2 linked regions of the Methylosarcina fibrata AML-C10 genome follow. The protein of the gene in region 1 interacts with the protein of each later gene in a pairwise test. Links are inferred from orthologs where the notes say so. Each region holds a gene or a part of one and is shown on either strand. Other genes may lie near its edges.

Region 1 (7,454 bases):
CCTTCACAATTTTCTCCGCAAGAAAGTTCGTATTGAGCAAATTCAATTGAACTTTCCACCTCTGACGGTCGAATTTTTTTAGGAAAAAAGTTTTGCGTTTCAGGCATCCGTTCCGATAACAAAACGGAAGCGTTCTTTCGACGACCCTTCCGATGACTCACCCGATTCGAGCTTGGAGACAAGAAAAATGACAAATTCTAACAATGCGGAATACGAGTATATTGTAGTAGGCTCAGGGGCCGGCGGCGGTACCGTCGCCGCGCGCCTGGCCGAACGCGGCAAAAAAGTGCTGGTCCTGGAAGCCGGCGGCGACCCGAAGCAACTTCAGGGCGACAATCTCGCCTTCCCCGGCGAAAAACGGCTGCCCGACGATTACGATGTTCCCGTTTTTCATCCGTTTTCGACCGAAAACGAGGCGATGCGCTGGGATTTTTTCGTACGCCATTATGAAACCGAATCGATTCAGGCCCAGGATCCTAAATACACTCCCGCCGAGAAAGGCGTGCTGTACCCGCGCGCCGGCTGCCTCGGCGGCTGCACCGCGCACAACGCGATGATCACGGTCTATCCGCACAACGCCGACTGGGACGAAGTGGCCGACATCACCGGCGACGCATCCTGGAAAGCCGACAACATGCGCAAATATTTCGAATTGATGGAAAATTGCGAACACCGTCCGAAACTTCGCAAGCTGGCGACCTGGCTCGGCATCAATCCGTCGCGCCACGGCTTCAAAGGCTGGTTTCAGACCGAAGCCGCGCTACCGCTCGAAGCGTTGGCAAAGGACAAAAAACTGGTCTTGGCGATCCTCGATTCCGCGGTCAAAGCCGCCGGCAAATTGCCAAGCTTTTTTGACCGGCTTAAATGGCAAATCCAGGGGCTGGCCGATCCGAACGATTGGCGCTTAGTCAAGGATAACGCCATAGGTCTGCATTATCCGCCACTTGCAACCACGAAAGGTAAACGTCACAGCACTCGCGAACGCCTGCTCGAAGTGCAGCAGAAACATCCGGGCAATTTGACGATCGAACTGGATGCCCTGGTCACCCGGGTCATCCTGGACGACAATAACCGCGCCGTCGGCGTCGAATACCTGAAAGGAGCAAAGCTCTACAAGGCGCACGCGAATCCGAGCAACAAACCCGGCGAACTGCGCGAAGCCTATGCCGCGAAGGAAGTGATCCTGTCCGGCGGCGCCTACAATACGCCGCAACTATTGATGCTGTCCGGCATAGGCCCGAAAGAAGAACTGCAAAAGCACGGCATTGCGGTCAAGCATCACCTGCCCGGCATCGGCGCCAACCTGCAGGACCGCTACGAAGTCGGCGTCACAAACAGAATGAACCAGGATTGGGAGGTTTTGAAAGGCGCCAAGTATTCGCCCGGCGACCCCGAGTATAACGACTGGCTAAACGGCAAAGGCGTCTATACGACCAACGGCGCGGTACTGGCGGTGATCAAGCGTTCCGTCGAAGAACGACCGTTGCCCGACCTGTTTTGCTTTGCCCTGCTTGGCAACTTCAGAGGTTATTTCCCGGGTTATTCGAAACTGATCAAAGACAACCTGAACTACCTGACCTGGGCCGTGCTAAAAGCGCACACGGTCAATCGCGCCGGCGAAGTCAGACTGGTCTCCGCCGATCCGCGCGACCGCCCCTATATCAACTTCCGTTATTTCGAAGAAGGCACCGATACTACAGGCCAGGATCTTGATTCGGTCGTCGAAGGCATCAAGTTCGTGCGCAGCATTGCCAAGCCGCTGTTCGACCAAGGCATCCTGGCCGAAGAAGTCGCACCCGGCAAAAGCGTGCAAACCGATGAACAACTGCGCGATTTCGTCCGCTACAACGCCTGGGGGCACCATGCCTCCTGCACCTGTCCGATCGGCGCCGACAACGATCCGATGGCGGTGCTGGACAGCCAGTTCCGGGTCCGCGGCATCCAGGGGCTGCGCGTCGTCGATGCGTCGGTATTTCCGAGAATCCCCGGCTTCTTCATCGTCTCGTCGATCTATATGATCGGCGAAAAAGCGGCCGACGTCATTTTAAACGCCTCCGCTTAAGCGCAATCTGCAAGCTCCGCTCCGTCTGTCGTCCGATCGAGGCATGAGCCGGACGACAGGCGGACAGCGAACCGCACCTGCCGGTCCTCCCGGCAGGCAACCGCCCTCCGGTTACAGATTATCGATCAGTACGTCGGCAAATTCGCTGCATTTCACTTCGGTCGCATTCTCCATCAGCCGGGCAAAATCGTAGGTGACCTTCTTGCCGGCAATGGCCGCATCCATTGCGCGAATCAGGGCATCGGCCGCTTCGGTCCAGCCCATGTAGCGAAGCATCATCTCGCCGGAAAGAATCAACGAACCCGGATTGACTTTGTCCAGATCCGCGTATTTGGGCGCCGTTCCGTGCGTCGCTTCGAAAACGGCGGTGCCGGTCGAATAATTGATGTTGCCTCCGGGGGCGATGCCGATGCCGCCGACCTGCGCGGCCAACGCATCGGAGAGATAATCGCCGTTCAAATTGAGCGTGGCGATCACGTCGAAGTCGTCGGGCCGAGTCAGTACCTGCTGCAGAGTGATGTCGGCAATCCCGTCTTTCATTAAAATGCGGCCCTGCGCCAGCGCTTCCGCCTGCTCCTTGTTGGCCGCGGCTTCGCCCGAAGCGGCTTTGGTTCTTTCCCAGCGGCTCCACGGATAGACCTGTTCCGCGTACTCCCGTTCGGCCAGGGCGTAGGCCCAGTTTCTGAACGCGCCTTCGGTGAATTTCATGATGTTGCCCTTATGGACCAGAGTGACGCTTTTGCGCCGATTGGCCAGGGCAAAATCGATCGCGGCCCGGACCAAACGCTCGGTTCCTTCCCGCGAAACCGGCTTGATGCCGATGCCGGCGGTTTCGGGAAAACGGATTTTGGCGTATTGCGCGGGAAAATGCTCGCGCAGCAATTGCAGGAAGCGCCGATTGTCCTCGCTGCCTTGTTCAAACTCGATACCGGCATAGATGTCTTCGGTGTTTTCCCGGAAAATGACCATGTCGACGGCCTCGGGCCGCTTGACCGGCGATGGCACGCCTTGAAACCATCGAACTGGCCGCAGGCAGACGTACAAGTCGAGTACTTGCCGCAAGGTCACGTTCAGCGAGCGAATGCCGCCGCCCACCGGCGTAGTCAAAGGACCTTTGATCGAAACCAGATAATCCCGGCAGGCATCGACCGTCGCATCCGGCAGCCAGGTATTGAACAGGCGGTTCGACTTTTCTCCGGCATAGATTTCCAGCCAATGGATTTTTCTCCGGCCGGAATAACTGCGGGCGACCGCGGCATCGAGAACCCGCACCGTGGCGCGCCAGATATCGGGCCCGGTGCCGTCGCCTTCAATATAAGGAATGATGGGATTGTCCGGCACGTTCAATTGGCCGTTCTGCATGGTGATGGCGCTGCCGTCAGGCGGCGGGACAAGGGTAAAACCGTTCATGACAACTCCAGGATGAAAATTGAACAAGCGGTCTCGGCGGCTCGATGGGGCATGGAGCGGCCGAAAAATCTCCAAAAGACTGCCGCATCATAACAAATGACGGTGGCGTTGTCTTCAGCCTAACTCGAACAATGTAATGAAAAGGCCAAGCAACTCGGGCCACTCCGGTAAGAAACCGGGCTCCGGCTGAACTGCGGAAGGAAAGACCAGCCGGGTTTTTAAAACCTGACAGGTCTGCTACGGCACAGGCCGTACACGCAAACCGAAAGGCTCTAGTCCCTGAGGATTTCGAAAGACGTCAACGGTTCTCCGGGTTCGAGCTCTACGACGTCGATACGGTCGACTCGTGCCGTAACCGGGCCCTTGCGGCACCAATGGATGAACTTCTCGATCACCAGATTTTCAGCTTCGGCAATGATTTCCACCCGTCCGTCCGGAAGGTTTCTGACACTGCCGTTCACGGCGAAATGTTTCGCCTTGTTTTGGGTAAAAAGCCGGAAATAAACCCCTTGCACCCGGCCTGAAACCTGTATTTTTACTTTACGCAACATGCCTGTATCCTCCAGCAATAATGTATTTTCGGATTGCGAGAAAAATCTTCGGGAATGGTCGAAGCCGTGATATCTTCGATTTTGAGGCCGGCCAATGCTTCGTGATCGAGTTTAAACCGCCGGAAATTGGTGGAAAAATACAAGATCCCTCCCGGCGCCAACAGGGCGGCCGCGTGCCGGATTAACGGAACGTGATCGCGTTGGACGTCGAATATCTCTTCCATTTTCTTGGAATTGGAAAAGGTCGGAGGGTCGAGAAAAATCAGGTCGTATTGCCTTTTCAGCGGACGGCCGGCTTCCTGCGTCAGCCATTCCGGACAATTGGCCTGGATGAATTCGTGATCGCCGTGAAGATCGTTCAAGGCCAGGTTTTTTTTAGCCCATTGAAGATAGGTATTGGACATGTCCACCGTCGTGGTTGCCAGAGCGCCGCCCTTCGCCGCATGAACCGTGGCGCTGCCGGTATAGGCGAACAGGTTTAAAAAGCGTTTGCCTTGCGCCTGTTGCTGAATCAGGGCCCGAATCGGGCGATGATCGAGAAACAGCCCGGTATCCAGGTAGTCCTGGAAATTGACCCACAATTTGCAGCCGCCTTCCTCGACCACATGAAACAGTCCCGAATCGCCCTGCTTTTCATACTGCTCGGTGTTTTTTTGTTTACGCCGTATTTTCAGGAAAACATGATCCGGAGGCAGATCGAGCACCCTCGGAATTTCGGCCAGCACGCCGGCCAGACGTTGATCGGCCTTGCTTTGATCGATGCTTTTCGGAGGCTCGTACTCCTGCACGTTGACCCAGACGTCTTCGCCGCGGTAAATGTCGACGGCGACGGCGTATTCCGGCAAATCCGCATCGTAAGCGCGGTAGCAACTGACCTGATTCTGCCGGGCCCATTTCGACAGTCTTTTCAGGTTCTTTTCGAGCCGGTTGGCGAACATTTCGGCGCGGGCACTGCCGTGGCCGGAAGCGCTCGAGCCGCCTTCCTTCGCCTGCTCGATCCGTTCATCCCGGCTTTTGGCCTTGGGAATAAAAAATGCGCTTTCCTCGATGTCCATCCGCAACAGCTTGCATTCCAGAGCGCCGTTGAACAGGGTTAGCGGTTTTTTCGAACGGATTCCCAAACGAAAACCCAGCTCGGGGTCGGTAATGATGATGCCGGCCTTCCAGCCTGTAAACCGCTGTTTCAAGGTTTCGCCGAATGTTTTATAGAGCGCCGGAATTTCCTTGTCATCGCCCAGGCGCTCTCCGTACGGCGGATTGCAGATGAGAAGGCCGGGATTCCAGCCGGCCGCCGGCGCCGCTTCTTCGATGTCGCGCCGTTCGACATGGATTTTGTTGTTCAGACCGGCCCGGTCGATGTGCCTTAATGCGGCATTGAGCGCTTGCCGACTCCGGTCGAAGCCGACGATGACGGGCAGTTTTTCCAGTCCGGCTGTTTTGCGCAGTTCCGCTTCATGCCGTAGGCTCTGCCAACAGTCGGCGGCGTGTTTCTTCCAGCCGAAAAATCCGAAATAATCGCGTAACAGTCCGGGCGCATAATCGGCGGCCATCATGGCGCCTTCGACGAGCAGGGTTCCGGAACCGCACATCGGATCGATCAGGGTGCCCCTCCTTTCGGCAATGGCGGGCCAGCCGCTTTTCAACAGCATTGCCGCCGCCAGGTTTTCCTTGATCGGCGCTGTGACGTTCATCTCCCGATAGCCTCGGCGATGCAGGCTTTCACCCGACAAATCGAGACTCAATTGCGCCTCCTCGCCCTGCAAATAGACATTGATGCGGATGCTCGGCCGTTCGGTGTCAATGCCGGGGCGTTTGTGAAATTTGGCCCGCATTTGATCGACGACCGCATCCTTGACCCGCAAAGCGCCGAAATGCGTGTTATTGATAGCCGGCGCGTCTTTGGCGCTGAACGAAACGGCAAAGCTGTCCTCCGGTCTCATGTGTTCAAACCAGTTGATCTTTTTTACGCCGTAATAGAGATCGTCCTGAGTTTTTACCTCAAACGAACTTAGCACCAGAAAAACCCGATTGGCGATCCTGGACCACAAACAAACGCGGTAAGCCGTTTCCAGATCTCCGTCGAAAGCAACGCCGGCCAGGGTCGGCTTGAGTTTTTCTATGCCGAGAGACTGGAGCTCTTCGGCAAGAATGGTTTCCATACCTTTGGGCGTGGTGGCAAAAAGAGGATAAGAAGGCATAAGGAAAGGCTAAAAGGCGTCGGATGGATTGAAATGATCGGCTACGCCCGCAGTATAGGAAAATTTATCGATGTCCGGTAGTCCGGGCAGCGCTGTTTGCTTGTCATTGTCGGGCAGCGAAGCCCGCCCTCTATCCGCACAAAAGAAACAAGACAACGACGGCGGAACCGCTATTCCGCCACTGAAAACGAAAACAGACTGCGGGCTTCCGGATCACGGGGACATGAGCGGAGCCCGCATTTTATTACGGTAATTTAATTAATCTTGATTAATTCAACATCGAAAATCAATGTTTCATTAGGACCGATCGGCCCGGCGCCGTGAGCGCCATAGGCCAGTTCGGATGGAATGAAAAAACGAAATTGGTCACCTTCCTTCATCAACTGAACGCCTTCGGTCCAGCCTTTGATGACCTGATTCAACGGAAAGGTGGCGGGTACGCCGCGGCCGTAGGAACTGTCAAATTCCTTGCCGTCGATCGTAGTGCCTTTGTAATGTACGGTCACGTTGTCGGTTGCCGTAGGAGACGTCTTGCCGTTTCCTTTCTTGATGACTTCGTATTGTAAGCCGCTGGCGGTAGTGATGACGTTTGCTTTTTGGGCATTTTGCGCCAGAAAGGCTTTGCCCTGAGCTTTGCTTTCTTCCGGCGTAGTCGCGTTCGCCAGCGACCAGATGGTTAATCCAATTAGAACTGCGGAGACAAATGAACTGATTTGGATATGAATTTTTCTCACGGTTTCTCCTCGCGTCGATTTTAAAATTAGGGTGTATCAAAAAATCCTGTTTTATCCGGCCTACATTATGACATGTAATAAATTGGAAATTAAAGCCTTGATTCCGGATAACGCCCTATTAAAGACCGATTTCTGCCGTTTGAATTGTGCGAAAAAACTGAAAAAAATCAGCCGCCGCAGCCAATGGACAGCCTTTCACAAAATAGAAGACGAGCGGGGTCATCAAAGAAGTCGTCTTTGCCTTTCTCTTTGTTATTTTCCTCGAGCCTGCGCCAATCTCCGCTTTGCCGATGAAACCGGAGAGCGGTTACTCACCGCAGAAAATTTATGAAACAGTCAATTTCTTGCTGGTCACTTAATTCCATAGCCATAACCTGAATTCGCCAGCTATAATTTTTACAATTAAAAAGTATTATATCCGCCAGTAATAACCGATAAGAAAACGAAAGGCGAGGAGAGTCGGATGAACTCAAAAATACAGCGATCGCATCGTAAAAAC
Region 2 (7,379 bases), 1.9 Mb from region 1 along the record:
GTCCTCAATCGATCCGGTTCAGAACCGGCCGGAACCGCCGTTTGCCGACAATTCCGCAGCCGCCGAAACCATCGATTTTGCCGTCGAATCCGAATCCTGGCGCCTGGACGAGCACTCGGCGCTTGCTCTGCCGGGGGCCATTCGTGAAGAAAAGCTTCGGATTGAAGATCTGGTCGAGCTGGGGACGATTCCCAGCCGGATCGAACCGATCGAGGACGATCCGGCCGAAACGCCGGTACCTTTCGGCCAAAGCCAATCCTCTTCGATTGATGAAGAACCTCTCCCCGTTTTGGAGTACGGGACTTCCGAACGACGCGTCATCAGCGCGGAAGAAAAAGAGTTCCGGAACGCGATGGCAGCCCAAACAAAAAAAGCTTTCGTTTTCAGTTGCATTGCTTTAGGGATCAGCGTCGGATCGGCCGCCGTCGCGGTTTTCGCGCTGACTGCAACTGAGCCGTCACGGCAAGCACCGGGATTATCCGCTCAGACCGGGCTGCCTCGGCAAGAAACCTCGGGGCCTGCTCAAAACAACGGAATCGGAAAAACGGCCGAACACGAAACGCCTTCCGAAACCCTGTTGCCCGTTGCGATGCCAAACGGCGGAACAATCCGGCAGACCTCGTTTGAAAAATCCTTCGATGCCGGCAGTCATTCTTCATCGTCCGGCAAAGCCTTTACCATGCCGGAAACGACGAATGCCAAACCGGGCTGGTTCGTTAATTTAGTCTCCTTCAGACAGCGAAGCGATGCCGAACAGCAGGCCCTGCAATTGATCAAAAAAGGCGTTCGCACCGAAATCGTCGAAGTCGAAGTTGATCAGTCCAAATGGTATCGGCTGCGCGTGGGCGGTTTTACCCGGCAGGAACAAGCCGCGGCTTACGCCGAAAAAATAAAAAAACCATTGCAACTCGATTCCATCTGGGTGGCCAACAGTTAAGCCGCACCATTTTATTTTCATCCGGAATGTCACGCGATCTTCCTGGCGCAAAGCAAACCGGACAGCCGTATCGACAAGTTACGCGCCACGGAAACGACCGGATTCAATGAGCACGAATTCAATGATTATTCCAAATTGTTCAAAGTTTCACTGGAAGATGTCATGACCCGGATAGACGGCTCCGCCAAAGGCTCGATCGGCGTTTTCTTCTACGACGGACTGCCTTGCGTCCCTCTGTTCATCATTCTCCGCAGCGAAACCCGGAAAATCGAAGGAATTCGCTCCTGCTCCGGCAGTCCTTTGCATGTCAATCGAAAATACTCTAACCCAACCTCGGCGAGACGACAAAACAAACGCCAGGTCACGCGGGCAGCCTCCAAAACAAGGGATTTATTTCATCTTTCGCCAGCTCTAATCTGATAAACATCCTTCCGCCGCACAGCGAAAGAAAAGCCCGGCTCTGGCATCCGGAGTTCCGGCTGCGCGGCATCGTACCCGGGAGCAAACGCAGTGAGCACGTTTCATTCAATCGATTGGCAAGCCTTTTTCATTCCTTCCCTGCCTATCGGAGAAATCTTCCTGCGCGGCACGATCGTGTATTTCTTTCTCTTCATCGTGCTGCGGCTGCTCAGGCGTGAAGCGGGAGCGCTGGGCATTTCCGACCTCCTCGTCGTCGTACTGATCGCCGACGCCGCGCAAAACGCCATGGCCCATGACTACAAGTCGATCACGGAAGGGCTTGTTCTCGTCTCCACGCTGGCGTTCTGGGATTATTTTCTCGACTGGCTGGGTTATCACTTTCCGGCGGTGCAGCGCCTGCTGCGTCCGCCTCCCCGGCTTCTGATCAAGGATGGGCGGCTCCAGCGGCGGAACCTGAGGCTGGAAATGGTCAGCGAAGAAGAATTAATGGGAAAGCTGCGGGAAGAAGGGATAGAGCGCCTGGAAGAAGTCAAGCAAAGCTATATCGAAGCGAACGGCACGATCAGCGTAATAAAAAAAGATTGAAGCACAGGACAGGGCTACCCAGGCATCGGGCCGGATCAAGATTGAATTCACACGCGGCTTCTTTATCGAGGTTCCTGCGGGAGAAATCCGGCCGCCGTACTCGATCCAACCCCGGCATTCGGCCGGGGAACGGAATAAATGATCCGCTCCCCTTGCGGAGGCTCTAGTCGGCCCGGTCCTTGGCCGCTCGTTTGCGCTCATGCTCGAGCAACAGCTTTTTGCGCAACCGGATCGACTTCGGCGTCACCTCGACCAGTTCGTCTTCGTCGATAAACTCCAGCGCCTGTTCCAGGGTCATTTTTTGCACCGGCGTCAGAATCAGGTTTTCGTCGGAACCGGCGGCGCGGATATTGGTCAGTTGTTTGGCCTTGGTCGGATTGACCACGAGATCGTTCGACCGGGAATGAATGCCCACGATCATCCCCTCGTAAACTTCATCGGCGTGCACGACGAACAATTCGCCGCGCTCCTGCAGGGCAAACAACGCATACGCCAGGGCCTTGCCTTGCACCATGGACACCAGCACGCCGCGTTTGCGCGCTCCCAGCTCGCCTTTTTTCATCGGCCCGTAATGGTCGAAAACATGGTAAAACAAGCCGGATCCCGATGTCGCCGTCATGAATTCGGTCTGAAAACCGATCAACCCGCGCGACGGCATCATGTATTCCAGGCGCACCCGGCCCTTGCCGTCCGGAACCATGTTCAGCAGATCGCCCTTGCGTTCGCCCAGTTTCTCCATGATCGCACCCTGGTGAATTTCTTCCAGTTCGATCGTCACCATTTCAAACGGTTCGCATTTTTCGCCGTCGATCTCCTTGATGATGACTTCGGGCCGGGAAACGCCCAGCTCGAAGCCTTCGCGGCGCATGTTTTCGATCAGCACCGACAAATGCAGCTCGCCCCGGCCCGAGACTTTAAATTTGTCCGGATCGCCGGTATCCTCGACCCGAAGCGCCACGTTATGCTGCAATTCCTTCTCCAGCCGGTCGCGTATCTGTCGGGAGGTCAGGAATTTGCCTTCCTTGCCGGCAAACGGCGAATTGTTGACCTGAAAGGTCATGGTCACCGTGGGTTCGTCGACGGTCAACGGCGGCAGGGCTTCGACCGCGTCGGGATGGCACAGGGTGTCGGAAATTTCCAGTTTTTCGATGCCGGTGAACGCGATGATGTCGCCGGCCCGGGCTTCGGGCACTTCGATCCGTTCCAGTCCGTGGAATCCGAACAATTGCAGCATGCGTCCCTTTCTCTCGACCCCTTCCCTGCTGACGATCGACAGGTTCATGCCGGGCTTGACCGTGCCGCGCTGGATGCGGCCGATGCCGATCACGCCGACGTAAGTATTGTAATCCAGGCTGGAAACCTGCATCTGGAAAGGTCCGTCCAAGTCGACCTTGGGCGGGCTGACTTTCTCGACGATCGTTTCGAACAAAGGCGTCATGTCGCCGCCGGTCACGTTCGCATCAAGCCCTGCATAACCGTTGATCGCCGACGCATACACGATCGGAAAATCCAGTTGTTCGTCGGTGGCGCCCAGGCGGTCGAACAGGTCGAAGGTCTGATCGACCACCCAATCCGGCCGCGCACCGGGCCGGTCGATTTTATTGATGACCACGATCGGATTTAATCCCAGGGCAAACGCCTTCTGGGTAACGAACCGGGTCTGCGGCATCGGCCCGTCGACCGCATCCACCAGCAGCAAGACCGAATCGACCATGGACAGGACCCGCTCGACTTCGCCGCCGAAATCGGCATGGCCGGGCGTATCGACTATGTTGATGTGATAGCCGTTCCAATCCAGCGCCGTATTCTTGGCCAGAATGGTAATGCCCCGTTCCTTCTCCAGATCGTTGGAATCCATGACCCGCTCACCCATCTTGGTATGCGCGGCGAACGTTCCCGATTGTTGCAGCAGCTTGTCGACCAGAGTGGTTTTACCGTGGTCAACGTGAGCAATAATGGCAACGTTTCTTAACTTGCTGATAGTCATAAGTTTTTAAAATAAAAGAGCTTGATTGAAAATAGAGAGGCCAGGCCGTCCCTATCCGAAAGTTATCCGGTTTTTATGTCCAGGCCGGCGCTTGTTCGGCCCGACTCTAATGGTTTGTGCCTGCACTGTAAAACGCTTCGACCAAGATACCCAGCGGATAAAAACTTTCAATTATAACCCGATGATCCTGAATTAATAAATAGCGCATGCCAATCGGTGCCGTAGGGCCTCGGAACAGGCATGGAAAAAGCCTGTCGTGGAGAATATGAAGAATTCAAGGAAGAAAGCACGTGTTAATCGCGATGCACTCGTAAAAATCTTTAAGCGAAGCGCCGTACAAGTTCCATAATCCCAAAGCGCTGACCACGACCAGACCGCCACCGGTCCAGCGTTTGAACAGCACATCATGACGCAGGATGGCGTTGTGCGCCTTCAGGCCGAGCAGATGCCCTATCGCGGCAACCGGCAGCAGCGCCAGCGCCATCGGAAAATGCAGATCGACCGATAAAGCGACGAACGTTGTCATCTTGAGGGTCACCAGGATAAACCACAACACGAACAGAGTGTCGCGCAATTGATGTTTGCTGACGTTGCGCATGTAAACGGCCACCATCAACGGCGCCCCGGACAGGGAAATGCCGGCCACGTAGCCGCCCAGCACCAGCAGTCCTCTGTCCGCCCAGACATGGCGGCTTTCAATGCCCCGGTTGAGCAGCCAGATAAAACCGTAAAACAAGGTAACCGAATAAATGAAGCTGTTCAGCCACAAGGCCGGAAGATTCAACAGGCCGAAGACGCCGACGATGGCCGCAGGAAAAATATAGATCGAGGTGCGGCGCAAATAACGCCAGTCGACGTTATGCAGCCGATTGAGCAGCGTCAGGCCGGAAAAAAACAACAAGTGCATGCCGATGATGGGCAGCCATAAAAGAGGGGTGTCCTGAACGAACAAAATCAGCGGCAAGCCCAGGGCCGCGCCGCCGAACCCGAGGCCCGACCGGACGAATCCGGTCCAGACGAACACGAGGGCGATGCACGCCATTTGATAAAAAGAAAAATCCGGAATCATGGTGGAAAACATGGATCGACTGTTGGCTGGCAGAGGGGACTTTCATTGCGGTTTCGGCCCTTATCGGGCGCGAAAAACCGACGGGACCCGGCTGGACCGGCCTTTTTCAACGGCGGTAAGGACATCCTGCCCGGCCGGGGCCTCTTCAGCCCGCAGAGCCGGGCGAGGAAGAGCGTCGGCGTCTTCGCTCGGCCGGCTGCATAAACCGGAATGCCTAACTTTGCTCCCAGGGCAAGCCGTGGAATCGCCAGCCGCCGAGATTGCCCCGGTGCCTGTTTTCATCCAGAGGGCCTTCGAAACCTTCGACGATATTGACCAGATGTCGGTAACCTGCCTGTTCGAGCGCCACGGCGGCGTCCTGCGAACGCTGCCCGCTCCGGCACAGCAGTAAGACCGGCGCCTCGATATCCGGCACCGCTTGTTTGACCTCGCCGATAAAATTCGGATTCAACTGCCAGTCGGGCCCTTCCTTCCAGGGAATCAGGACAGCGCCGGGCGGATGGCCCACGAAGCCGTGTTCTATTTTCGTCCTGACGTCGACGATGACAGCCTTGCTGTTTTGCCGCATCAATTCCCAGGCCTGTTTTGGATTTAACTGTTCGATCATGATAACCTCACCTGATTTTTTGACCGATAAACCGGGCCTCGTTTCTCAATCCGAGCCGGCAATCGCCGATAAAGCCGTTTTCCCGGTAATAAACGACTCTCAGCGATGAAAACATCGCCAGCAATTCATTGACTCCGAGCAGGAACTCCGGACGATCGGGTCCCTGGCCCATTTGTTTTTCCCGTGTGTAGGTTTGATAAAACAGCAAACCTTCCGGTTTCAAGGCGGCTATTATCGCATCGCTTAACGTCCGGTCAAGAAAACGGCTGATTACGACGACGTCGTAGATCGCTTCCGGTAAAGACAATGAATCGACGTTTTGCCTCCGGGCTTCGATCGGAAGCCGGTAGGCCCCGGCGTATCGGCCGAGTTTGTCGATGGCGACTCGAGACCGATCAAGGGCGGTTACGTTCAATCCCCGCCGCGCAAGAAAAATGGCGTTGGCGCCCAGGCCGCACGCCAGATCGAGAGCGGTTCCGGTCTCCGGTAATAAATACTCGTTGTCTTCCAGAACCTGAGCGGGCGGGGCAAGGTCCGGCTCGGACTCACGGTAGATACGATCCCATTTTTCGTCCGGCGCTTCCATCATTCCGGTCCGGGCTTGCTGACCCGAGGTTCCAGCCAGGCTTGCAGAAAATCCATAAACTGCCGCACCTTGGCCGACAGATATTTTCTATGCGGATAGACCGCATGAACTTCCAGCGGCGGCGGCGAGTATTGCTCCAGAACCGGAACCAGCCGGCCTTTTTCGATATCGCGGCCGACGATGTAAATGGGCAGCATGATCAGGCCCAGGCCGTTAATGGCGGCAATGCGAATGGCATCGGCCACGTTGGCCTGCATTCGGCCGGTGACGGGAATGGTCTTATAGCCCGTTTCGGTTTTGAAAGGCCATTTGTTTTTGGGAGGAATTGCCCAATTGACCAGGCAACTGTGTCGGACGAGATCTTCGGGCGTCTCGGGAGTGCCCTGTTTGGCGAAATAATCGGGAGAACCGCAAACCATCAGGCTCGAACTGGCCAGTTTTCGGGCGAACATGCTGGTATCATCGAGCGGTCCCAGATAAATCGCCAGGTCGATGCCGTCATCGATCAGATCACCGGGACTGCTTTGCAGAATCAGTTCCACGTTCAAGTCCTGATGCAGCTTGAGGAATTCGGAGACTGCCTGGGAGATGTGAGTCGCTCCGATCACGGGCGGAGCGCTGATTTTCAATACGCCCCGAAGTTCGGTCTGAAGATGGGTAATCGCCGCTTCCATTTCCTCGACGTCGAGCAAAACCTGCTGACATCGATCAAGATAGGCCGCGCCGACTTCGGTCAGGCTCAGGCTGCGCGTCGTCCGGTTAAACAGGCGAGTGCCGAGGCACCCTTCAAGATGAATGATGTGTTTGGTCGCCATGGCCCTGGAGATATCCAGATCCCGAGCGCCGCCAGCGAAACTTCCCGCTTTCGCCACCCGCACGAAAACATTCATACTGGTCAGTTTATCCACCGAGGTTTCCTCTAAATAGTAGTCACAGGGATTGTCGATTCCTATTAAAGACACGGTCAAAAATGACTTCTTTAACCGGAATCATAGAACAGGATGTGCTGAACGAAGTGAAGCGCACTTGTGCCCTTTAGGGTATCCATCGCGAACGATACCCTCTGGGGCACAAGTGCGCCTCCTATCGTCGGCAGCATCCTATGCCTTAAACGGGGAAATAATTTACATCCAAACCCTAACGATAGACCGGCAGGAATTGCCTCTTTCCATGACCCGGCGCTTCAAT

What was found.
Region 2: the proteins of rlmKL (region 1) and typA interact in binary tests that used the Escherichia coli proteins (3 or more experiments, as listed by UniProt). The link is inferred for Methylosarcina fibrata AML-C10 from one-to-one orthologs.

The regions. Positions count from the first base shown.
Region 1 is NZ_KB889965.1:2,677,639-2,685,092, forward strand. What follows is about bases 3,615-6,601. They hold rlmKL (bifunctional 23S rRNA (guanine(2069)-N(7))-methyltransferase RlmK/23S rRNA (guanine(2445)-N(2))-methyltransferase RlmL), read right to left. Parts: upstream 6,222-6,601; coding sequence 4,008-6,221; downstream 3,615-4,007. Other genes in these bases: A3OW_RS0112645 (acylphosphatase), read right to left, coding at 3,745-4,023; A3OW_RS0112655 (FKBP-type peptidyl-prolyl cis-trans isomerase), read right to left, coding at 6,476-6,601. In the rest of the region: A3OW_RS0112635 (GMC family oxidoreductase), read left to right, coding at 188-2,062; icd (NADP-dependent isocitrate dehydrogenase), read right to left, coding at 2,174-3,472; more of A3OW_RS0112655, read right to left, coding at 6,602-6,955; A3OW_RS0112660 (hypothetical protein), read left to right, coding at 7,038-7,286; A3OW_RS0112665 (PilZ domain-containing protein), read left to right, coding at 7,419-7,454. UniProt on the Escherichia coli protein: Specifically methylates the guanine in position 2445 (m2G2445) and the guanine in position 2069 (m7G2069) of 23S rRNA. Methylation occurs before assembly of 23S rRNA into 50S subunits.
Region 2 is NZ_KB889965.1:803,046-810,424, reverse strand. What follows is about bases 1,518-4,429. They hold typA (translational GTPase TypA), read right to left. Parts: upstream 3,930-4,429; coding sequence 2,106-3,929; downstream 1,518-2,105. Other genes in these bases: A3OW_RS24010 (sulfite exporter TauE/SafE family protein), read right to left, coding at 4,204-4,429; A3OW_RS0104120 (DUF421 domain-containing protein), read left to right, coding at 1,518-1,942. In the rest of the region: A3OW_RS0104130 (SPOR domain-containing protein), read left to right, coding at 1-937; more of A3OW_RS0104120, read left to right, coding at 1,448-1,517; more of A3OW_RS24010, read right to left, coding at 4,430-5,010; A3OW_RS0104105 (rhodanese-like domain-containing protein), read right to left, coding at 5,213-5,605; A3OW_RS0104100 (class I SAM-dependent methyltransferase), read right to left, coding at 5,613-6,194; A3OW_RS0104095 (LysR family transcriptional regulator), read right to left, coding at 6,191-7,099. UniProt on the Escherichia coli protein: A 50S ribosomal subunit assembly protein with GTPase and nucleotide-independent chaperone activity, required for 50S subunit assembly at low temperatures, may also play a role in translation.